One region of the Psychrobacillus sp. NPDC093180 genome, then DNA from elsewhere that is predicted to be linked to it. Evidence: a T-box and tRNA genes for the amino acid it is inferred to sense, from the RefSeq annotation. Region 1 holds a T-box; the other holds one or more tRNA genes.
What was found. The T-box of region 1 lies ahead of alaS (alanine--tRNA ligase). A T-box ahead of a tRNA ligase gene usually reads a tRNA of that ligase, here a tRNA-Ala.
Positions count from the first base shown of each region.

Region 1 (12,368 bases):
ATTTTATTTCTACGTCCATTTCTCCGCCTGGAGTGACTATTTTCACTTTTTCACCAATTGTTTTACCAAGTAAACCTTTAGCGATAGGTGAATCATTTGAAATTAGACCTTCCAGTGGATCAGCTTCTGCTGAACCAACGATTGTATAAGTTTCTTCATCACCGTCAGGAATTTCGATAAATGTTACCGTTTTCCCTAGTGATACAGTATCATTATTGCCTTCTTCTTCAATAATAACTGCATTTCGAATCATTGACTCAAGAGTAGAAATTCTTCCTTCTACGAATGCTTGGTCTTCTTTTGCAGAATCATATTCCGAGTTTTCGGATAAGTCACCGAAGCTTCTTGCAATCTTAATACGTTCTACTACCTCTTTACGTTTTACCGTTTTTAATAACTCTAATTCTTCTTCTAATTTTTGTTTCCCAGCAACGGTCATTGGATATTGTTTCTCTGTTGACACTTCCCATACACTCCTTTAAATACACACTTAAAACATGTTCATGTACCATTCATATGCCGAACTTTAAAATGATATGAATTTCATGAAATTATTGTCAATCACCAATCATCATATTATACAATAACGTCAGTTTCAAGAATTGTTTTTATTTTTGTAACCATTAAATCTATTGCCACTTCATTTTGTCCGCCTTCAGGAATAATGATATCTGCATATTTTTTAGTTGGCTCTATAAATTGGTTATGCATTGGACGAACGACCGTGAGATATTGTTCCACTACCGATTCAACTGTACGACCTCTTTCGTGGATATCGCGCAAAATACGGCGAATAATACGTAAATCTGAATCCGTATCGACAAATAATTTGATGTTCATTAAATTACGAAGACGCTCATCTTCTAACACTAATATTCCTTCTAGGATGATTACATCTTTTGGCTCTATTGTAATTGTTTCAGTAGAACGCGTATGCTGCGCATAATCATACACCGGTTTTTCGATTGCCTTATTGTTTAACAAGTCATGAATATGTTCAATAAGCAAATCATTATCAAACGCAAGTGGGTGATCATAGTTTGTATTTAAACGTTCTTCAAATTTTAAATGGCTTTGGTCTTTATAATAATAATCTTGTTCGATCACGACAACGGAATGGTCTTTGAATACATCACTTATTGCATTTGTTACACTCGTTTTCCCAGAACCAGAACCGCCAGTGATTCCTATGATAAGAGGAGTTCGACTTGACATTATTTTAGCCCCTTTCTCATCATGTTATTTGGGTACAATTTAACAGGACATTTAAACTGTACTATTTCTAAAGGATGTCTTGCTGCATCTAACACTTGTCCTTTTTTATTCGTTATTTCATCTATCTTTATTCGAACGTTTTCAATTTCGGGTCCAAAAAACTCAACTTCATCACCCGGCTTAAAATAATTTCGCTGTTGAAGCGTTACTATTTGCGTTTCCTCGTCATATTCTAACACGAGTCCTACAAAATCGTAACCGAGTTTTTTATCGTGCACACCGTACATTTGCTGTTCAAAACTAGGTTCACCTTCAAAAAACGCTGTATCCGTTTCACGGTTTGCACATTTCTCAAGCTCTGTTAGCCATGCTTGTTTCATCACAAAGTTTTCTGGATCCGCACAATATGCATCGATTACTTTTCGATAAACACTGACAACTGTCGCAATATAGTGGATGGATTTCATACGCCCTTCGACTTTTAATGAGTCTATCCCCATCTCAATCATTCTTGGTATGGATTCGAGCAGCTTTAAATCTTTTGGACTCATCGCAAATGGAATATCTTTTTCTTCAAATAACGGGAGTTCTTCCCCATTGTTTTGTTCATATAAATCATAATCCCAACGACATGATTGACAGCAGCCACCACGGTTAGAATCGCGGGCCGTCATATGATTAGAAAGCGTACATCTACCGCTATACGCAATACACATAGCCCCATGTACAAAAGTTTCAATTTTAATATCCACTTTTTCTTTCATTAGTTGAATTTCATCGCCAGTCGTTTCACGGGCAAGCACTACCCGATGAAGGCCTTCTTCTTTCCAATATTGAACAGCCTTCCAGTTGGATAATGATTGTTGTGTACTTAAATGCAACTCTAGCTTAGGAGCAAAAGTACGACAAGTTTCAATAATTAATGGATCTGCTACTATGATTCCAGTTACACCGGCATCTTCTACAGCTTGCAAATAGCTTTCTAGCCCAGCCATATTTTCATTATGTGCAAATATATTAGTCGTTACGTATATTTTTGCCCCATATCGGTTTGCAAATTCGACACCTTCCCGCATTTCCTCAATCGAGAAATTTCCTGCGTTTGAACGTAATCCAAATTCTTGACCACCGATAAATACAGCATCAGCCCCATAATGAACAGCAATTTTCAGTTTTTCCAAGCTTCCTGCAGGTGCTAGTAACTCTGGTTTTTTAATAATAACGCGTTTGCCGTCTACTAGCTCACTTATATCGTCTAATTTAGTAACCGTCACTTATAACCTTCCTTTCTTAATAGACCGTCTCTTTAAAGAAGAAACCAGTGTCTAATGGTCTGAGTGGAGGTTGTATTTCGTTAATTTGGTTGAACAATTCTTTTTTAATCTTTTTATAGTTAGCGGCAGAATCATAGTACGCATCTATTGCTTGACGGTAATAGCCTGTAATAGCTGTTACATAAGATGGATCGTTTAAAATCCCATCTATTTTCAAACTATCTACTTCCGCATCTAAAAGTTCGTCCAGCTCATCAATCATACATATATCATTTGGGCTAAATATATGGGTACCATTTTGGTCTTCGAAAATCGGATACTTATTCGCTCTTTCTTTATCATGTAAAAACATGTTTTTATTGTTAGAACGATTTTCTATTTCCATCGCTTTATCTTGGAACAAAAAGTAATTGCCTAGTAACGAACGTTTCGATTGGAACATACACGTCATTCCGTGAATTTGTACTTCTATTTGTACATCAGCATTTTCTTTTATCTCTACTATTTCTTCTAAGCTCAGCTCACGCGCTAAAACAGCGCGGTTTGCCCCACGCTTGCCCCAATAATTAGCAGTAAAATAGTTTGTTGCCGTTTGTTCGGTACTCCAGTGCAACGGAATAGTAACTCCTGCTTCACGTCTTGCAATAATAACAGCAGAATCTCCAAATGTTATACCATCCACACCGATTTCCTGTAGTTTTTGCATGTAAGGCGCAAGGGCATCCACTTTGTCATTATGAAATAACCCGTTTACCGCCACATATAATTTCTTATTATGTTCTTTTGTGCGTTTTCTTGCAACTTTAATGTCCTCTATTGTAAATTCTCCAGCTAAGCGCAAACCATAAAACTGCTCGCCAATTAAAAATGCATCTGCCCCAACGGTGATCAACTCAGCCAAATGTTCCAAACTAGCGGGAGTTACTAATAGCTCTGTCTTCTTCATCTTATCACCTCTTAATACTTACTAACATTCCATCTCCGACTGGGAAGAATGCCGTATCATAATCTGGATGATTCATCAGCCACTCCATAAATTGATGCTGGTTTCGTACCATTGTTCTTTTTCTTCTTGGGACTTCGCTCATCGGTAATTCGGATAAGCCGTTTAACAATAAATTATCACAATAAATAACGCCACCATCATTTAGCAATGGAGCGTACTTCTCAAAAAAGTTTTTATATTGTCCTTTGGCAGCGTCGATGAAAATTGCATCAAATGTTTGGTCAGCCAACTGCTCTTGTGAAATTTCTAAAGCGTCCCCAATGATAACTTGTATACGATTTTGCAAATTTGCACGCTCTATATAGCTTTCTGCAAGTTCTGCTTTTTGCTCATCTCGTTCTACTGTTACAATTGTTACTTCTGTTAGCTTCGTTGCCATTCGCATAGACGAGTAGCCAATTGCAGTCCCTAGCTCTAAAATCGATGTCGGTTTTTGCAAGGAAAGAAGTTGTAGTAAGGATTCCATCCCAACTAACTGCATTATTGGCACATGGTTTTCTTTTGCATATTGCTCCATCTCCATAAAAATAGCGGAGCGAGGTTTGATCAAGTCTTTTAAAAATTCATCACTTACGTTCATTACTAGCTAACCCCTTTTAAATTAGATAAGAAAGCGTATACTTTTTTATCTAGTAACTGTCTAGCTCCAGCGCCTTACCTGTTAAGTGACAGCAGTATGCAGGTCATACATCCGTAGTTACACGATATCGCGAACTTGGACTGTATCCCTACCATAGGCGCATCCGCATTTCTTATGTCAAAAACATCTCTTATAATAGCATAGCAGGAGAAGGAATGCGACATCATTCCTTCTCCTGCGGCATATTATTTTAAATATTGGTCTATTTTTTGAAGATGTTGTTCATACGTTTCGGAAAAGTGATTTTGTCCTTCCTTGTCAGCAAGGAAATAAAAATAATCAGTATCTGTTGGATTTAAAGCTGCTTCAATAGATGATTTTCCTGCATTCGCTATTGGACCCGGTGGCAAACCTACATTCTGATATGTATTGTACGGGTTATCCACTTCCAAATCTTCAAATAATACACGATCTTTATGACTACCTAATGCATATAAAACGGTCGGATCCGTTTGCAATGGCATATCTATTTCCAGTCGATTATAAAAGACGCTTGCAATTGTTTCTCTATCCGTTTGTGCAGTAGCTTCTTCTTCTAGCAGTGAAGCAAATGTCAATAACCAGTGCACTGTTTTTTCCTCTGCTTGCAAGAGATCATAATAGGCTGATACCGTTTTTTCTGTATTTGCAATCATTGTATCGGCTATTACTTCCAATGATGGATCCTCTTCGAAAAAAGGGTAAGTTGCAGGATATAAATATCCTTCTAATGCATACCGAACATTTTCTCCTTTAATCTCAGCAGAGAGGAGATTTGGGTACTTGACCATCATTCTATCGACAAATTCATCGCTGGTTACAAGCTTAAAAAATTCATCAGCAGATTTTCCAGTTTTCTTTTCGACTACTTGTCCTATCTGTTCTAATGTAAGACCTTCTGGAATTGTCAAAGTAAACAACGGTTCCCTATATACTTTACCATTTTTCAAACTTTTGATAATTTCATCTAACGTCATCGCTTTTGTTAAGTTATACTTTCCGGCTTGAAAATTAGATTCGTTATTGAACTTGGCATAGTATTTAAATATTTTTGCATTTTTAATAATCCCATTCGATTCTAGTGTTGCGGCAATTGTATCTAAACCAGAACCAATTGGTATGTCGACTTCCACTTGTTCTTCTGAAGCTGGATCCATTGGCTCTAATGCACTTTTCACATAACTATAAGCAATAAATCCACCGATTCCACCTACAATAAGAAGAAAAAGTACAATGGCCAACACTATTCTTCTGACAAGTTTCACTTCTTTTTTCTTTTTTTTCATCCGATCAAACATTATCTCTTTTTTTGATTCGTTTCCCACGGGTTTCCCCCCTTATTCCAATTCATTATACTAGATAATGACCAAAAAGAAAAAGGAGGAACGAGGAGAGCCTCTTTCCTTCCTTTTTGGATGATTAATCTTCGTCTTCTTCAGCTAAAAATGTATTTAACATCTCTTCGATCATATCCCATTCAGCATCCGTTTCTACTGGAAGTAAATCTCCATCTTCGCCTGCTTCGTTCGGAGTGAATGAAGATGCGTGAATTTCGATTTCTTCTTCTTCATCTTCTTCAGCACCTACTGGATAATAAAGTACATACGATTTTCCGAATTCTTCTGATTCAAATGTGAATAGTACATTGCAAAGCTGCTCATTACCATTTTCATCTACTACTGTAATATTTTCTTGACCATGATCCATTGCAGTCACCTCATCTGTTTTTTCTGTCAAGATAGCCTTGTAAAATCATTACAGCGGCCATCTTGTCAATTACTTGTTTCCGTTTTTTACGGCTAACATCTGCATCTATTAACATACGTTCTGCAGCCATTGTTGTCAATCTTTCATCCCACATTGTAACTGGAAAATGGTATTTATCGGTTAGTAGCTTCGCATAACGTTCAGATGCTTCCGCCCGGGGACCAATAGTGTTATTCATGTTTTTGGGGAAACCAACAACAAATTCTTTCACCTCATGTTGCTTTACCAACTCATCAATACGGTCTAAACCAAAATTTAGTTCATCTTCGTTAATTTTGATGGTTTCAATACCTTGTGCCGTCCAACCCATTGCGTCACTTATCGCAACGCCAACTGTTCTGGAACCGACGTCCAAACCCATAATTCGCATTTTTAAGCCTCATTATTTCTTTTAATATAAAATTTTACTAATTCCTCTAAAATCTCGTCACGTTCTAGTTTTCGAATCATATTACGCGCATCTTGATGGCGAGGAATATAAGCTGGATCACCAGATAGTAGATAGCCTACAATTTGATTGATAGAATTATACCCTTTTTCTTCTAGTGCAGAGTGCACTTGTAGCATCACATGTTTGACTTCCTGTTCCATCGATTCTTCAGGAAAATTAAATTTCATCGTTTTATCAAATGAACTCATGATCAGCACCTCGCTTTCGATTTTAGTAGGCAACTTTACTTATCTAATATTTTCAGTATAACCGAAATTGGAAATAGTATCAAATATACCTAATTTCTTTAGATAGATTTCATATATTCGTAAACAGAATTTAAAGCTGACTCTAGTTTACTACCGTCTTTTGCACCAGCCATTGCGAAGTCAGGTCGACCGCCGCCTTTACCACCACATTGTTCTGCTACTAGTTTGACGATATTTCCAGCATGATAGTTCCCACCTACTAAATCTTTCGTCACTCCAGCAGAAATCATTACTTTTTCCCCATCGATTGCTCCAAGGACGATAACCGCTTTATCAAGTTTTTGTTTTAAATCATCCATCATTTGACGTAGCTGATTGTTGTCTTTTGCCTCTACTTTTACGGATAAAACGGTAACATCGTTTATCGTTTGAGCAGAAGATAATACAGAAGCTGCTTGGCTATTAGCAATTTTTGCAGAAAGTGATTCATTTTCTTTTTGTGTATTTTTAAGTTCTTGTAATGTTTGTGCTACTTTAGAAACAAAATCTTTTGGTTGAGCTTTCAATAAGCTTGCTGCTTCTTCAAGTACATGTTCTTCTTCTTTAACAAACTCGTAAGCACCTTTACCAGTAACAGCTTCAATACGTCGTGTACCTGCTCCAATTCCACTTTCTGATAGGATTTTGAAGAATCCGATTTCAGAAGTGTTTTGTACGTGAACTCCTCCGCACAGCTCTAGAGAGAATGATCCCATTTGTACAACTCGAACTATATCACCGTATTTTTCACCGAATAATGCCATTGCGCCCATTTTCTTCGCATCATCGATATTATGGTATCCAGTAACTACCGGGATATTATCCCACACTTTTTCGTTTACTATACGTTCAATTTTCTCAAGCTCTTCTTTTGTTACTTGTCCAAAATGAGAAAAGTCAAAGCGTAAACGATCAGGACCAACATAAGAACCCGCTTGGTTTACATGAGTTCCTAAAACATCTTTTAGCGCTTGATGCAATAAATGTGTTGCAGAGTGATTTTTAATCGTATGACCACGTAAGGAAGTATCTACACTTGCCATTACAGTTGTATCTGTATTTATCTCACCCGATTCAATTACTACCGTATGCAGGTTTTGTCCATTCGGAGCTTTTTGTACATCTTTTACAAATCCTCTAAAAGACTCATTTTCTATTGCTCCATGGTCCGCAATTTGTCCACCACTTTCAGCATAGAATGGAGTTTGCGTTAAGATAACCTGTACTTCATCGCCTTCACTAGCCGATTTCACCAATGCTTGTCCAAGAATAATCGATGAAACTTTAGTTGATACAGTCAACGTCTCATAACCAACAAATTTACTTTCATCATGAAGATTGCTATATACTTCTGATTGAACTTGCATAGAATCGACATTTTGACGAGCAGCACGAGCACGAGATCGTTGCGCTTCCATTTCTGTTTGGAATCCTTCGTGGTCTACGGTCATATTTGCTTCTTCTGCGTATTCTTCCGTCAATTCAATTGGGAAGCCGTACGTATCATATAGGGTAAAAGTAGTTGTCCCAGGGATAAATGACTCCCCTTTTGCACGTTGCTCTTCAATTACTTTTTCTAAAATTGTTAAACCGTCATGAAGTGTTTCATGGAATCGCTCTTCCTCTGTCTTCATAACACGCATGATAAAATCTTTTTTCGCAGACACTTCCGGATAAAAGCTTTGCATTATTTCTCCGACAACTGGTACAAGCTCATATAAAAATGGTTTCTCGATACCAAGTTGTTTTGCAAAACGTACCGCGCGGCGAAGTAATCTTCTAAGCACATAACCTCTACCTTCATTGGATGGAAGGGCACCATCTCCAATTGCAAAAGCAACTGTACGAACATGGTCTGCAATTACTTTAAACGCTACATCATCTTCAGCGTTCGAGCGATATGTTTTTCCAGCAATGCTTTCTGTTTGGCGAATAATTGGGATAAACAAATCAGTATCAAAGTTTGTAGGAACGTCTTGTACAACACTTGCCATACGTTCCAGACCCATACCAGTATCAATGTTTTGTTTTGGCAGTGGAGTGTACGTATGATCTGGATTGTGGTTGAATTCAGAAAATACCAAGTTCCAAATTTCTAAATAACGTTCATTTTCTCCGCCTGGATATAACTCCGGATCATTTTCGTCATTACCGTAGCTTTCTCCACGATCGTAGAAAATTTCGGAGTTCGGACCACTTGGACCTTCTCCGATATCCCAGAAGTTACCTTCAAGTCGAATAATTCTTTCTTCCGGAATACCAATTTCATTTTTCCAAATATTATATGCCTCTTCATCTTCAGGATGAACCGTGATCGATAATTTTTCTGGTTCAAAAGCAATCCATTTTTCATCCGTTAAGAATTCCCATGCCCATTCAATTGCTTCTCTTTTAAAGTATTCACCAATGGAGAAGTTACCGAGCATTTCGAAGAATGTATGATGTCTTGCCGTTTTCCCAACATTTTCAATGTCATTTGTACGAATCGATTTTTGTGCATTTGTAATACGTGGATTCTCTGGTACAACACGACCATCAAAATATTTTTTTAATGTTGCAACTCCACTATTAATCCAAAGTAAAGACGGATCGTTAATCGGTACTAGTGGGGCAGATGGCTCTTGCGTATGTCCTTTTTCGATAAAAAAGTCTAAATACATTTGTCTGATTTGAGCGCCTGTTAATTGTTTCATCTTAATTCCTCCTAAATTTTTGAAATAAAAAAAGCCCTCATCCCAAAAAGGGACGAAAGCTATTATTTCGCGGTACCACCCTAGTTACATATTAGCTTGTAGCCAAATATGTCTCTTAAAGAAGCTTTAACGCAGCAATACGGCAGGTTTTAACTGCACTCAAGAGTAGCTTTCCTAGTTATTATGCACTGGGGATTCTTCCAGCCTTGGAATCCCTCTCTAGTCAGGTAATAATAGTACTTTCTCCGTCAACATTTTCGTTATATGCAATTGATTATAAGAAACAATTGTCTCAATGTCAATTGTCTGCCTCCATAAATTGATAAGGTGTTATTCCTTTCATGCCAATTAGTGGATCAATCAAATGATAGTTATCGGCAGTTAGAAGAGTCGTGTCTTCTAAAGTTTCTTCTGGCAAGGTATGTTCTGCTTCCTCTACCGGTTCTTCTTCACTGCCAACCAAGCGGTCTTTCAGCGTTGTTAGACGCTGCAAGTCATCTGTCCGCTCAACCCCATATTTAAAAGTTTGCGGGTCCCCGCATAGTATCAAGAAATTTTTTGCCCTCGTTATTCCTGTATACAAAAGGTTGCGACGGAGCATTTTCATATAAGTTCTCGTCACTGGCATAATAACGGTTTGAAATTCACTCCCCTGGGATTTATGCACGGAACAGCAATAGGCTAAAGTAATTTGGTTCAAGTCATTTTTTTCATACGTCACTTCCGTACCATCAAAAGAAACAACGAGCATTTCTTTTTTTTCAACGGTCTCCGCAGCTTTGAAAATACTCACGACTTCTCCCATATCTCCGTTAAACACATTACTTTCCGGCTGATTGACAAGTTGAAGCACTTTATCACCGATTCGGTAAATTGTTTCACCAAAGATCATTTCTTTTCGTTTGCCATCAGGATTTGGATTGACCATTTCTTGCATCATTTTATTTAAGGCATCAATACCAGCAGGGCCTCTATACATCGGAGCTAGAACTTGGATATCCCGGATAGAATGGCCTTTAGATAAAGCACTTTTCAATACCTGTTCTACGACTTTCGGTATTTGTTCCGTCGAAGCCTTGATAAATGAACGGTCTCTCGTTTTATCCAATAGAGTTTGCGGAACCGTACCTTTTTTCATATCATGGGCCAATTCAATGATGGAAGACCCTTCAGATTGGCGATAAATATCTATTAGTTCAACAGTTGGTATTCGTTTAGAAGCAAGTAAATCTTTTAGCACTTGCCCGGGTCCAACAGGAGGCAACTGATCTTGGTCTCCTACAAAAATCACTTGGGCATCTTTTGGAATCGCTTTTAATAATTGATGTCCGAGCCATGTGTCGAGCATGGATGTCTCATCAATAATGATGAGCTTACCTTCAATTTCATTTCCTTCTGCATCGTCATCTTCTTGACCTGTAAATCCTAGCAGTCGGTGAATAGTCATGGCTGGTAATCCTGTGGACTCACTCAACCGTTTTGCAGCCCTACCGGTTGGTGCAGCCAATACAACAGGGAAGGGTTTTTTGTCTTTTGCCCATTCTTTTGGATCGAGTGAAAGTCCATGAAGTTCCCCGTACAATTCAACGATTCCTCGGACTACCGTTGTTTTCCCAGTACCCGGTCCCCCTGTTAATAACGTCATACTAGCATTTAAAGCCGTTTCAATTGCTTTAACTTGAGTAGCAGCATACTGAACACCTAGCCGTTCCTCTATCCCGCCTAAATGCTTTTTCATCTCGGCTAGTGGAAATTTTTGATGTGTGTCATTTTCACCAAGCAGCGTTTCAATTTTAGAAGCAATTCCAACTTCCGAGTAATAAAGAGAAGGAATATAAAACCGATTCACTTCCCCAGCAATCCGGCTTTCTTCGGCAAGTTCAATGCAACACTTGGAAATCGCTTCAAACGGTATTTCTTCTCTTTGAGCGGTTTCTAATAACTTTTTCACTGATTCTAATAACTGCTCCGCATATAAAAAGACATGCCCCTCACTTAAAGAAGCGGTTTGCAATAAATGATAAATAGCCGCTTTAATACGGTCCGGGTGGTTTCCTTGAATACCTAATTTATAGCCAAGCTCATCCGCACGAACAAATCCCACACCTTCTACTTCTTCTATTAAACGGTATGGATTTTTTGTTAAAACAGTAATCGTCTCTTCCCGATATGCTTGATATATTTTCATCGCAATTTGAGGTCCAAAACCCCATTCGTTTAGCTGGATCATTACTTTTTCTAACCCTAGGTTTTGTTCTAAAACGGATCGTAGCGTTAGTTTTTTCTCTTCAGCAAGGCGCGGAATCACATCTAATGCTTGTGGATCGTCCAATATTTTATTGATCGCATTTGGTCCGAGTTTTTTCACGATCGTTTCAGCCGTTTTCCGCCCAATTCCAGGAAACATATCACTCGATAAATAATGGACAATACCTTGCTCGGTTGCAGGTACTTCTTTTTGAAAGGTCTCTACTTGGAATTGCACACCGTACTTTGGATGATTTTTGATAAATCCAGTAAATTTATAAGCTTCTTCTAGAACAAGTGAAGGAAAATAACCAGTGACGATTATTTCCTTATCGGTATATGTAGTATTAGTGGATTTTATTTTTAATTTGATAATGGAAAATAGGTTTTGAGGGTTATGAAAAATAGAGACGATAGGACGACCAGATATAAACTGTTTCTCATTGTTCATTTCGTTTGTCATACTATCGCCTCCGGGGTTTTAACTGTTCGATTAATTGCGTAATGAAATCATGTCGTACACATAGCGTGCTTGATCATAAGTTGGTTGGATTGTGAATGCTTGTTTCAAATGATGTAGAGCAGCGTCTGTATCTGTAGTAGAAACAGCATATAATACACCTAAATTATAATGTGCATCTGCATTTTCTGCATCTTGAGTTAAAATCATCTTAAAAATAGGTTCTGCTTGCTCAAACATTTCCATACTTGCTAATGCTATACCATAGGAAAGAGCAACTTGAATATCATCTGGTGCAAGTTCATAAGCACGTTGTAAATATGGCAAGGAAAGCTTCGTATGTCCTTCTTTTTCAAAGCTTTTCCCTAGCATAAAGTATGCATCTGCTCCTTCAATTCCATTTGCAATA
Region 1 covers NZ_JBIVOJ010000001.1:326,325-338,692, reverse strand. Annotated here, with positions in the region: gene greA (transcription elongation factor GreA) at 1-463, opposite strand, end outside; gene udk (uridine kinase) at 577-1,215, opposite strand; gene ACIP9W_RS01700 (peptidase U32 family protein) at 1,215-2,489, opposite strand; gene ACIP9W_RS01695 (peptidase U32 family protein) at 2,506-3,435, opposite strand; gene ACIP9W_RS01690 (O-methyltransferase) at 3,440-4,075, opposite strand; gene mltG (endolytic transglycosylase MltG) at 4,321-5,439, opposite strand; gene ACIP9W_RS01680 (DUF1292 domain-containing protein) at 5,534-5,821, opposite strand; gene ruvX (Holliday junction resolvase RuvX) at 5,832-6,251, opposite strand; gene ACIP9W_RS01670 (IreB family regulatory phosphoprotein) at 6,254-6,520, opposite strand; gene alaS (alanine--tRNA ligase) at 6,619-9,252, opposite strand; T-box leader at 9,298-9,513, opposite strand; gene recD2 (SF1B family DNA helicase RecD2) at 9,551-11,962, opposite strand; gene ACIP9W_RS01655 (tetratricopeptide repeat protein) at 11,993-12,368, opposite strand, start outside.

Region 2 (12,368 bases), on a different contig from region 1:
GCGGTTTGGCAGAAAGTAGTGGCATATTGTAGCCAAATTCACTAGAAATATGCACTTCTACAGGTATGCCTGCAATTTTCTCAAAGTATTGCTTGCCGATAAGACCTGCATGATAACTAGTTCCCGCAGCAATAATATAGAGACGATCTGCATTGTGCAGTGCATCCAAGATATTTGCGTCAATTGTTAGCTCATCTTGCTCATTTTGATAAGCTTGAATGATCTTACGAATAACCGCAGGCTGTTCGTCCATTTCCTTTAACATATAGTGAGGATATGTTCCTTTTTCGATATCGCTCATATCTAGCTCTGCTTTATATGCTGGACGTTCTACAATAGAGCCATCCAATTTTTGAATTTCAACTGAATCCTTATGCACGATCACAATTTCTTGATCGTGAAGCTCTACATACTGCTCCGTCACTTGTAGCATAGCCATTGCATCAGACGCTACTACATTAAAGCCTTCACCAAGACCTACAAGAAGCGGTGATTTGTTTTTCGCAACATAAATAGTATTTGGATCTTCTTTATCAAGTAGTGCAAGTGCATATGATCCATGGATAAGATGCAATGTTTTTCTTAGTGCATCAATGGTGGATAATCCATCTTGTGAAAACTTTTCAATTAACTGTACAATTACTTCTGTGTCTGTATCAGAAGCCATTTCTACATTAGATAAATAAGCTTTTTTCATAAGGTGATAATTTTCAATAACACCGTTGTGCACAAGTGTAAATCGCTGTGTTGTGCTTTGATGAGGGTGTGCGTTTAGTTGGTTTGGGACACCATGCGTTGCCCAACGAGTATGCCCAATTCCAAGTTTTGCATCCACTTCTTCATCTACTACATCACGTAAGTCTGCAATTCGTCCCTTTTCTTTAAAGACAACTACGCCTTCGTCATTAAGTACAGCAATTCCCGCTGAATCGTAACCACGGTACTCCAATTTCTCTAACCCTTTTAATAATATTTCCTTTACATCTGCTTCTCCAATATATCCTACAATTCCACACATATTCATATTCCTCCGTTTACATTCATGTCAAAACAAGCCTCTCTTTTTACCTGAGATGCTCATTATGCTAAGAATGCCTTCTTTTCCCCTCTGTCATACAATCACTCGTATGGTTTCTGAAAAAGAATAACAACCGGGCAAATACGGTCGGGAGGCATCCGCCGAATTTTCGATAACCTCCACCTCGTCTGCTGAAGATATATCGATCAATTTCTTCAGCTCTGGCGCTATAATTGTTTTCCTCATTTTAACGCGTTTACCTTTCCTCCATTTCTACGCGGTCACTTTTGAATTTACATTAAAAGTAACTTTTTCATTATATACGCTCATTATATGCACGTCAATTTTATGGAACAAAGGTTAATAGAATAATTGAAAAAAAGCCTCCAATGAGGCTCTTACCAAACTGCTATTGCTCCATCTGTCCTAGATTCTGTGCCGCCTTGTAGAACGCCTGTCTCCGGGTTTCTCCAAATAATCTGACCACGACCAAAGCTACCTCCATCCGTTGTCATTTGAATATCATGACCTTTTCTTATTAAGCTTTGCACAAGATAATTTGGAAACTCAGGCTCTACATGAATTGTTTTTCCTTTCACCCATTGCCAACGTGGCATGTCTAACGTTGCTTGTGGGCTCAATAAGTAATCAATCGTATTCGTCACCACTTGGAAATGTCCTTGTGGCTGCATATATCCACCCATCACACCAAATGGACCGACTGCTTTACCATTCTTCGTTAAAAATCCTGGAATAATCGTATGGAATGTTCTTTTACCAGGTTGCAAAGCATTTGGGTGTGCTTCATCCAATGAGAAATCACGTCCCCTATTTTGCAAGGCGATTCCTGTATTCGGAATGACAATACCGGAACCAAACCCCATGTAATTACTTTGAATGTAAGAAACCATATTTCCTTCTTCATCAGCTGTCGCTAAATAAACCGTTCCACCTTTTGGCAATTCATATGGTTCTGGGTTACTTGCTTCTGCTCGAATAGTTACACCCCGAGATTTAGCATATTCATCTGATAATAAATGTTCTACGCTTATAGGCATGTCATTTTGCTCTGTGATGAATGCTTTGCCATCTGTAAATGCTAATTTCATCGCTTCCATTTGATAGTGGAATGTATCTGCATTTTGCCAAATCGGCATATTTAAGCTTTTGTATATATTAAGCGCCATTAAGGCTATCATCCCTTGACCATTTGGTGGAATTTCCCAAACGTCATAACCACGATAATTTACAGAGATAGGATCTACCCATTCTACATTATATGAAGATAAATCAGCTTTTGATAAATATCCGCCGTGCTTTTTCATATAAGCATCTATTTGATCTGCTATTTTCCCTTCATAAAAGTCGCGAGCGTTCGTTTCTCCAATGGCTAGAAGTGTTTTGGCATGACCTGGTGAAGACCACATTTCCCCTATTTCAGGTACGCTACCATTCGGTGCAAACGTTTCAAACCATGCAGTAAATTCTTCCGTAGTAAGGGAATCTTTAAATCTATTATATGCCAATTTCCAATACTTCCCTAGAATTGGTGTTAACGGATAGCCTTCTTCTGCATATCGAATCGCTGGTAGAAGTACTTCTTTAAGCGAGAGTTTGCCAAAGCGTTTTGATAGTTGAGCCCACGCAGCAGGAACACCAGGTACTGTAATCGGTATGACGCCATACATAGGCATTTTCTCATATCCCTGTTCTTTGAGTTTTTGTATAGAAATAGACTGTGGTGCGGGACCTGAAGCATTCAAACCATGTAGCTTGTCTTTTGTCCAAACTAAAGCGAACGCATCTCCTCCAATACCATTAGAAGTGGGTTCTACAACGGTAAGTGCTGCAGCTGTTGCAATTGCAGCGTCAATCGCATTTCCTCCTTGCTTTAATATGTCTAAACCTGCTTGTGCTGCCAATGGTTGAGATGTTGCAATCATTCCCTTTTTTGCAAAAACAGTATGTCGTTTAGCAGAAAAAGGGTGATATAAATAGTCCACAATCATTTCCCCTCTATGTATTTATTTCGTCTCTGTTATAGAATAACAGAAAATTTTAAAAATTTTCTATTAACTTTACAAAATAAAAAAGAACACCTTCGATTGAAGGTGCTCCATTTTTCATTAATCATTTATTTCTCCAGCAATTTGACAATTTCTCTATTAAACGCTGGCAGATCATCTGGGGTTCTACTTGTGACAAGTTGATTGCCACAAACGAATACTTCCTCATCGTGATAAGTTGCTCCGGCGTTTTCTAGGTCGACTTTAATCGACTTGTATCCAGTAGCGTCTCGTCCTTCTAATGTTTTTGCAGTAATTAGAAGCTGCGGTCCGTGGCATATTGCAAATACTGGTTTCTTAGCATCCATAAAAGCTTTTGCAAAAGCTACAAAACGATCGTCCGCTCGTAAAATATCTGGTGAAAAGCCACCCGGAATAAATAATGCATCAAAATCTTCCGGTTTTACGTCATCTATTCCATAGTCTACCTTAAGATTGGCTTCACCTTGTTTACCTGTTACTTCATTTCCTGCTTCTTTCTCAATTGTAAATACCTCGTGTCCTGCATCGTTCAAAGCTTGCGCTGGGCTGGTGTACTCGACGTCTTCAAACATATTTGTGATTAATGTTGCTACTTTAGCCATTTCCTCACTCCTTATCTGCTTGTTCTCTCTTATTATTCCACTAATAAATCATAGTAAACATGTAATCAATAGTTTTGTTAAAATGACTTTTATGCTTTATAAAAGACGTAAAATGGTTGACCCCTTAGTATGAAGGGAGAAACACCAAGCCCTTTTCACTTATTTTTAGAACAAAAAAATCCAGCACAGGGCTGGATTTTTGTATCATTCATTTTTATTCGGCTAAGCCCATCTCTTCTTTAACGACAGCCACGATTCGGTTTACATAGTTTTCGCAGTCTGCTTCTGTTTCTGCTTCTACCATAACACGTACAAGCGGTTCTGTGCCTGATGGTCGTACTAATACACGACCATTGCCAGCCATCTCTGCTTCTACTGTTTGAATGATAGCTGCTACTTTCGCATTTTCGGTTACTGCGTGCTTGTCTGTTACGCGTACATTCACAAGCTTCTGAGGAAAGATTGTCATTTCAGATGCAAGCTCTGAAAGTTTTTTCCCAGTCACTTTCATAATATTGACTAGTTGCAGTCCAGTTAATAATCCGTCACCTGTTGTATTGTAATCGAGAAAGACAATATGTCCTGACTGCTCCCCGCCAAGGTTGTAGCCATTCTTTTTCATTTCTTCTACTACATAGCGATCTCCAACTGCTGTTTTCACACTTGTCATATCATGCGTTTCTAATGCTTTATAGAAGCCCATATTACTCATCACTGTGGAAACAACCGTACTTTTGTTTAGACGTCCCTGTGCATTTAAATATTTAGCACATATATACATGATTTGGTCGCCATCTACGATTTGTCCTTTTTCATCCACAGCGATTAAACGGTCTCCGTCTCCATCAAAAGCAAGACCAACGTCTGCTCCTTTTTCTAATACAAACTTGGCTAATTCTTCTGGATGCGTAGAGCCTACACCTTCATTAATATTCAATCCATTTGGAGATACACCCATCGTCGATAAATCTGCATCTAAATCTGCAAAAACATGGGTTCCAAGGGAAGAAGTTGCTCCGTTTGCACAGTCTAATGCTACATGGACACCTACAAACTCTTCATCTATTGTTTGTTTCAAGTATTGAATATATTTTTGTCCGCCTTCAAAATAATCTGATACAGAACCAACTCCTGCTCCAGTTGGGCGAGGAATTTCATCCACTTCTGCATCGAGTAGTTGCTCAATCTCCTCTTCTTGTTCATCTGAAAGCTTGAAACCATCCGGCCCAAAGAACTTGATCCCGTTGTCTGCCACGGGATTATGTGAAGCAGAAATCATTACTCCTGCATTAGCACTCATCACTCTCGTTAAAAAAGCTACACCAGGTGTGCTGATGACTCCTAAACGCATTACTTCGACACCAACCGAGAGAAGTCCAGCCACTAGTGCTCCTTCAAGCATATGACCAGAGATCCTAGTATCACGACCGATTAAGACCTTCGCTCGTTCCTTCGCTTCCTTTGTTAATATATATCCTCCAACACGACCTAGTTTAAAAGCTAGCTCTGGTGTTAATTCTGAATTCGCTACTCCTCGAACACCATCTGTACCAAAATATTTTCCCATTTCTTCTTCTCTCCTTAAAAACCTGTTGTCCTACGCATTAAGCTTCTTTTATTGTTATTTTTGCCTCAGATTCTGACGTTCCCCATTCTATATTAGAGGGGCCTTCTATTTGAATTGGAAGGGTTACTTCCCCAACCTCAGCATTCTCGGCATTTACGTAAACGGAAACATTGTTTAGTTGAATATTTTTCAAAGCCTCGGGTGTTCCTTTTGCTACGACAGAAACGATTCCATCCGTAGGTGTTTCAAAATTACTAACTAGCTGCTCCGGTAGTCCCTTCACTGCAATCGTAACTTTTTCAAATGCTTTCTCTTCCACCGTTGAAACGGTTTCCTCTTGCTTTTCTTCTTCCTCAACTGGTGGAGCCGGTGTGACATCTGCTGTTATTTTAAGCTTGTCGAGCGACAATCTAGTCACACCGTCTGGAATTGCTAGCTTCAAATCAAAGCTACTCGTATCCTCTAGTTTACTCACGTCTACATCAACTTGTAACTGCCCCATTTTATCTAATACTGTTCGCGGGCCGTATAGTCTAATATTTTTTACATCAGTTGACAATTTATTAATCTTTACCCCTTCTTTAGGCACGCCTTTAGGGACTAAAACCACCGGGACTTCTTTACTGTATTCTTCGACATTTACTTTTACTTGTGTTGTTTTCGGTTCGACTGTTACATCCAATTTATTTAAATCAGCGTCTAGTACTCGTATGCTCGCTTCTTGTTCAAACGATTTATTTATTCCTTGGTCTCTAACGACCGTAGCTTTTACATAGCCTATGCTATCGATAATACTTTTTGCTCCTGTCACAACTACTTTTTTCGGTTCCATATCATAGGATTTGACGATATAGTTTTCAGCTAACAAGCTTTCATTCATATCTAAATCCACATTAAATTCTTGAGAAACACGTTCCTCAATCACCACATTCACATTTACAGGGTCGATACGAACTTTCAATTTATCCGAAAAGTTTTCGGTTGAAAATTCTACTCTATGTTCCCCAAACGTTACATTTCGTAAATCAATAAATACTTTATAGTCCTTCATCACTTTGGTGGAAAAAACCTGTTGCGATGGACCTTCTATATTCACCGTAACAGTTTCTGGTACTCCTGTTACAACTGAATTTTCATCGTCATAATATACCTCTACAGGCACATCTCGAAGAACCTCCACTGACGTGCTAGTTGTATTCATATTATTCTTTTCCATATCCGATTTCACAGAAACGAATAATAGAATGGCCAGTACCAATGCAATTATTCTTAAAAACCATGGATTGCCCATCATTTTATCCATTCTGTTTCCCCCTCCACAACCATTTAGAAGAAGCTACTTGTTCCTCTGTTGGTCCAAACCAAAGGCGTTTCAAGTGAGTTTCAAACTCTTCCATGGATAAATTTCTATGGAGATCTCCATTAGATGTTAAACTTACCGCACCTGTTTCTTCTGAGACAACAATGGTTATCGCATCCGTCACTTCACTTAAACCAATTGCCGCACGGTGCCGTGTTCCAAGCTCTTTGGAGATGAAAGGACTTTCAGATAATGGCAAATAACAAGCGGCAGAGACAATACTATTCTTTTGCACAATAACCGCACCATCATGTAAAGGTGTATTTGGTATAAAGATATTAATCATAAGCTCCGAAGTAAGATGTGCATTTAACTGAATTCCCGTTTCAATGTATTCATTTAAACCTGTTTCTCTTTCAATAGATATTAATGCGCCAATTCGACGTTTTGCCATATAGCTTACCGATTTGGTCATCGCTTCTATTAAACGATTTTTCTCTTCTTCTTCTTGCATGGATGAGCTTCTCGCGAAGAGCTTTCCTCTACCTATTTGTTCAAGAGCTCTTCTTATTTCAGGTTGGAAAATCACGATAATTGCAAAAAAACCAATACTAATTACATTTTCAAGCAACCAGCCTAGTGTATCCATACCTAAAAAATCCGTTACTACTCGAGCTGCGATAATAACAAATATTCCTTTTAATAATTGAACAGCCTTCGTTCCTTTTATCAAGGTTATTAATTTGTATATAACAAACCATACAACTAAAACATCTAAAATGTTTACAATTACGTTTACTGGCATAAAACTGGTAAACTGCTCCATAAACGACATGTGGCATCCCCCACTTTTCATCACAAATCCATACCATGTAAGTATAACATAGTTGCCCAGTTCTCTACATTTTAGGGCGAAAAAAGTCTATCCATTTCACTGGATAGACTTCCTATTATTTTGTTTCTTCTTTTTCAAAAAACGATACGACTTCTTTCGCCCCATCTTTTATGTGAAACCAAAGCCAGTCAAATACCTCATTAATCTCTTCTGTCTTACCCGTTATTACTGCAGTAGAAGCCATGTACTTCGAACCGTTTATGACGGTTAGATTCCCGTCCAATTCACCATCAATTCGAACATCCCCATTTCGAACGACTAGATTGCCTTTTACAACTTGTCCTTCAGGGATTATAACCGTTTCTCCTTCTACTACGACATTTTCTTGTTTGGTAAAGGAGAATTGCTGCTCTTCATGGAAATTACTAAATAATGCACTACTCATAAATAAAAAGAATAATGCTGCTGCAGTGAGAATTGGATGACGCCGCAACCATCTACTAACACCAGCATGTGATTTTTCTTTTGGAAGTCTTGCCATTACATTTTGACTAAAATTAGTTGGGGCCTCTACATGAGCTGCTCCTTTTACAAAAGCGACCACATCGCTTAACTCGTGCATATGAGCCTGACAATCCACGCATGACTGCAAATGAGATTTAAGTTCAAGCTCATGTTCACGGCTTATTTCACCATCTAGGTACTCATGCATTAAGTGAACAATTCGCTCTGGACATGCATTCATCGTGATTCCCTCCTATAAAAAATTGGGTTGCCTGCTTAACTGTTTTCTAAGAAACTCTCTGCCTCTATGAATTCTCGTTTTTACTGTTCCAAGTGGTAATTCTAATATCTCACTAATCTCTTGTAAAGATAATTCTTCCATATACTTTAAAACAATGGCCGATCGATATTTATCCGGAAGACGACTAATTTCATATTGTATCCGGTCTTGCAGCTCAAGCTTCATTATCTCTTCTTCCGGCAGTTCATCTGCTGCTGCGATTTGAGAATACATATCGAGCCCTTCGGTACCCTTTACTTCTGCATCTAAATAAAAATCAGGCTTCTTTTTTCGTATACGATCGATACATAAATTCGTCGCAATACGGTATAGCCAAGTAGAGAACTTTCTTTTTTGATCATACGTGTGTATGTTGATAAAGGCTCGCACAAATGCTTCTTGTGCAATATCCTCGGCTTCATGACGGTTTCCTAACATCCGAAAACATACTTGAAATAGCCTATGCTGATACAGGTCGACAATCTCCGCGAATGCGTCTTTATCGCCTTTTAACACTTGTTTTATTCGTTTATTTATTAACGCATCCATCGTGATTTTCCCCTCCGCCTCATGCGGCTGTCTTACCTATACGTATTAAGGTAGCAACAGGTTTCATTTTTTTCTATATTATTTATTTTACCAAATATTCCATGCATTGTGTTGATAATAAAAAAAGAAAAGCAGACTATTTGCCCGCTTTCCTTTTTTATTATATGAGACTTTCCCCAAATAGTGACCCCATTAATCCAACTGCAACATCTGCTGTCTTATTTTTTTCATCCAGTATAGGATTTACTTCCACAAATTCAGCTGACGTGATCAAATTGGAAGAATAGAGCATCTCCATTGCTAAATGGCTTTCACGATAACTAATACCGCCTGGAACAGGTGTACCCACTCCTGGTGTATAAAGTGGGTCTAAACCATCTAAATCGAGCGATAAATGGACACCATCTACATTACGCTCATGGAAATAGGCTATTGTTTGATTCATTACTTCTGTCATCCCATGCTTATCGATTTCATGCATGGAAAAGACTTTAATGCCCTTTTCTTTTATTAATTCACGTTCGCCTGGGTCTACAGAGCGAGCGCCGATAATAACAACGTTTTCTGGTTTAATCTTTGGAGCAAACGAGCGGATATTCACTAAGTCTTCATGACCTAAGCCAATACTCACTGCAAGTGGCATTCCATGTATATTCCCAGAAGGAGAAGTTTCAGCTGTATTTAAGTCAGCATGCGCATCGTACCAAATAACGCCTAAGTTTTCATAGCGATCTGCAAGCCCTGCTAGTGTTCCGATTGCTATACTATGGTCACCACCAAGCACTAAAGGATATCTTCCTTCCAATAGCACTTCATGTACTTTGTTTGCTAGCTTTGTATTTCCCTCCATCACATCTTCCAGATTACGCAAATGTGTATTTGGAGATTGTTCTTTACGAGTATGGCTAATCGCAATATCTCCCTCATCTTTAACTGTGTGGCCAAGTGCTTGTAGGCGTTCTACCACGCCGGCATAGCGGATAGCACTTGGTCCCATATCGACTCCCCGTCTATTTTGACCAAGATCCATTGGTACACCAATTATTGAGATATCTAACTTGTTCATGATTTAATACCCCCTTCTATTCCTACACCTATTGTAAATCTTAAAGGGGAAATGGCTCAACTCAGCATTTTTATGAATATTTATTCATTAACTGAACTAGATGATTTTTAACTTCCGTCCATTCACTTTCAATGATTGAGTAAACAACGGCATTTCTCACCGTGCCATTTGAACGAATTCGTTCATTGCGAAGAACACCTTCTTTTATACCACCTATTCGTTCAATCGCGCGCTGGGAAGTTACATTCAACTCATCCGTTTTAAATTGGACACGAATCATACCTAACTGTTCAAAGCAATGTTTTAAAAGCAAGTATTTAGTTGTTGTATTCACATGCGTTCGCTGAAACTGTTTTCCATAAAAAGTCGATCCTATCTCACAAGCATGATTCGTATGATCCATTCCATATATACGGGTCGTCCCCATCATTTTATGGGTATCGGTATTTTCTACTACAAATGAAAGTGCAGTTTGTTCAATATTCATTTGATCAATTCCTACTTGCAACCAATTACTGAGTTGTTCCCTATCTTCTATTTTATTCAACATAAATTCAAATATTTTGGGATCATACAACTCCCATAAAAACGGAATGTCACTTTCTTTCAATGGTCGTAATGTCACGTCTCCATATACGATTGTTTCAGCCAAGCTAAACACCTCACTTTTTTATATCATCATAATGGAAAGATGGGTGCATTGAAAAGGATTTTATCTCAGAAACTATGAAAATAATAAGTTAAGTTTGTATATAGGGGAGGCAGAGGTTTTGGAGTGTTGATTACGTTATGCTTTGTTTTTTTAGCAAAATAAAAAAACCTTCCTAAAGACGGAAGGTTTAATTTGTCATATATAAATATGGAGCCTAGCGGGATCGAACCGCTGACCTCCTGCGTGCAAGGCAGGCGCTCTCCCAGCTGAGCTAAGGCCCCGTTAAAATAAAAGTTAAATGTTTGTGGCTGGGGTACCTGGATTCGAACCAGGGCATGACGGAATCAAAATCCGTTGCCTTACCGCTTGGCTATACCCCAATAAACTGGTGGAGGGGGACGGATTCGAACCGCCGAACCCTAAGGAGCGGATTTACAGTCCGCCGCGTTTAGCCACTTCGCTACCCCTCCAAAGCTAAGTATGAAAATAAATGGTGGAGGATGACGGGCTCGAACCGCCGACCCTCTGCTTGTAAGGCAGATGCTCTCCCAGCTGAGCTAATCCTCCTGGGTTATAAAATCACGACTCGTCTTATACTTCTACTAGAATCGGACAAGAACTATAATAACATATTTGTTTCTATTAGGCAAGTAGTTATCTAGGCTTTTTTACATTTACTATTCAAAATGTAAGCTTCCAAGCGGGTTCGAACCGCTGACCTCTTCCTTACCATGGAAGCACTCTACCTGCTGAGCTATGGAAGCACAGACAAAAAAATGGCTCCGAAGGTAGGACTCGAACCTACGACCGATCGGTTAACAGCCGATTGCTCTACCACTGAGCTACTTCGGAACAATGCATCTATTTAAAGTACAAATATAATTATAACAATAATTAATTATATTTCAAGTATAATTCTACATTTTTTTAAAAATATATCATATTGTATTATTTGCATTTAATCCCCTTTGGTAGAGAAAATCAATTAATAGCTAAATCATGGTAAACTGCTTTCAATGCAACTAATTGAGGTCCGGATGCTTTCTTTGCACAAAAACTCATTACACACAGGAGGCGAGTTAGAATTTGGTGGGGAATAGGCCAATCTATTTGGGTTTTATCAAGTTTTAAGCTAAGAGCAATTATACTTGGGGTGCAATCCATTCTTATGCCAAAGAAGTTAAACATAGATAACTTCGCATAGATGAACACAATTTCTAGAATGCTACCTTTGTTATGGCGACATTTTGAGCTTCTCGTTTGGCCCGTTCAATTCTACGCGATAGGACGCGCTGTGCCTTGTCCAATTGGTGTTCGTAATGCCTCATCGCTTTCAAGGAGGAGATGAACATGCCGTCGCTAAGGGTAGCGATTTCCGTCAGCCCTACATCGATACCAATCGACTGCCCTATCTTCGCCAGTGGTGTCCTCTTCCACAAACAGGCTGACATAGTAATGCCCTTCACCTTTTAGTGGTATAGCTGGCACGTTGTTTTCTTTTTGAAACGTGATTTTCCATTTTGTTTGGGAAACCAGCGTTGGTAGGCATCGTCTAGCTGTTCTCCAACGGATTGTAACGCAATACTGTCTACTTCCTTTAATCCTTTAAGAAGGGGTACAGCTCTTTTAATGTGGTGATAGACTTGACTTGACCATATCCACCTTCGAAGGATTTTTCCAGTTAAGCAATTTGGACCACATCAAGTATTTGATTAAACGCAAAACGCACACAACCGAAGGTTTTGGCCAACAACTGTTGTTGCGTTTGATTTGGATAGATGCGACATTTATATGCTTTCTTCACTTGAAAACACCTCCCTCGAAATTACTTCTATTTTACATTAAGTTCACAAAAAAAATTAGATGTAAGACACTGGAGTATGTACAGAGAAGCTCTTATATGAAGTTATCTACATTTAATAGATTTTATAATTTTTTAAGCATCAA
Region 2 covers NZ_JBIVOJ010000022.1:19,136-31,503, forward strand. Annotated here, with positions in the region: gene glmS (glutamine--fructose-6-phosphate transaminase (isomerizing)) at 1-1,018, opposite strand, end outside; gene ACIP9W_RS21800 (gamma-glutamyltransferase family protein) at 1,417-3,021, opposite strand; gene ACIP9W_RS21805 (type 1 glutamine amidotransferase domain-containing protein) at 3,153-3,668, opposite strand; gene glmM (phosphoglucosamine mutase) at 3,883-5,235, opposite strand; gene ACIP9W_RS21815 (CdaR family protein) at 5,273-6,538, opposite strand; gene cdaA (diadenylate cyclase CdaA) at 6,531-7,370, opposite strand; gene ACIP9W_RS21825 (zf-HC2 domain-containing protein) at 7,486-8,115, opposite strand; gene sigW (RNA polymerase sigma factor SigW) at 8,128-8,703, opposite strand; gene rocF (arginase) at 8,864-9,769, opposite strand; gene ACIP9W_RS21840 (GNAT family N-acetyltransferase) at 9,840-10,430, opposite strand; tRNA gene ACIP9W_RS21845 (tRNA-Ala) at 10,630-10,702, opposite strand; tRNA gene ACIP9W_RS21850 (tRNA-Gln) at 10,727-10,801, opposite strand; tRNA gene ACIP9W_RS21855 (tRNA-Tyr) at 10,808-10,891, opposite strand; tRNA gene ACIP9W_RS21860 (tRNA-Val) at 10,913-10,988, opposite strand; tRNA gene ACIP9W_RS21865 (tRNA-Thr) at 11,113-11,185, opposite strand; tRNA gene ACIP9W_RS21870 (tRNA-Asn) at 11,199-11,273, opposite strand; gene ACIP9W_RS21875 (transposase) at 11,639-11,872, opposite strand; gene ACIP9W_RS21880 (helix-turn-helix domain-containing protein) at 12,103-12,225, opposite strand.
Region 2: it has a tRNA-Ala gene. The T-box ahead of alaS (alanine--tRNA ligase) is inferred to sense a tRNA for this amino acid. The anticodon was not compared.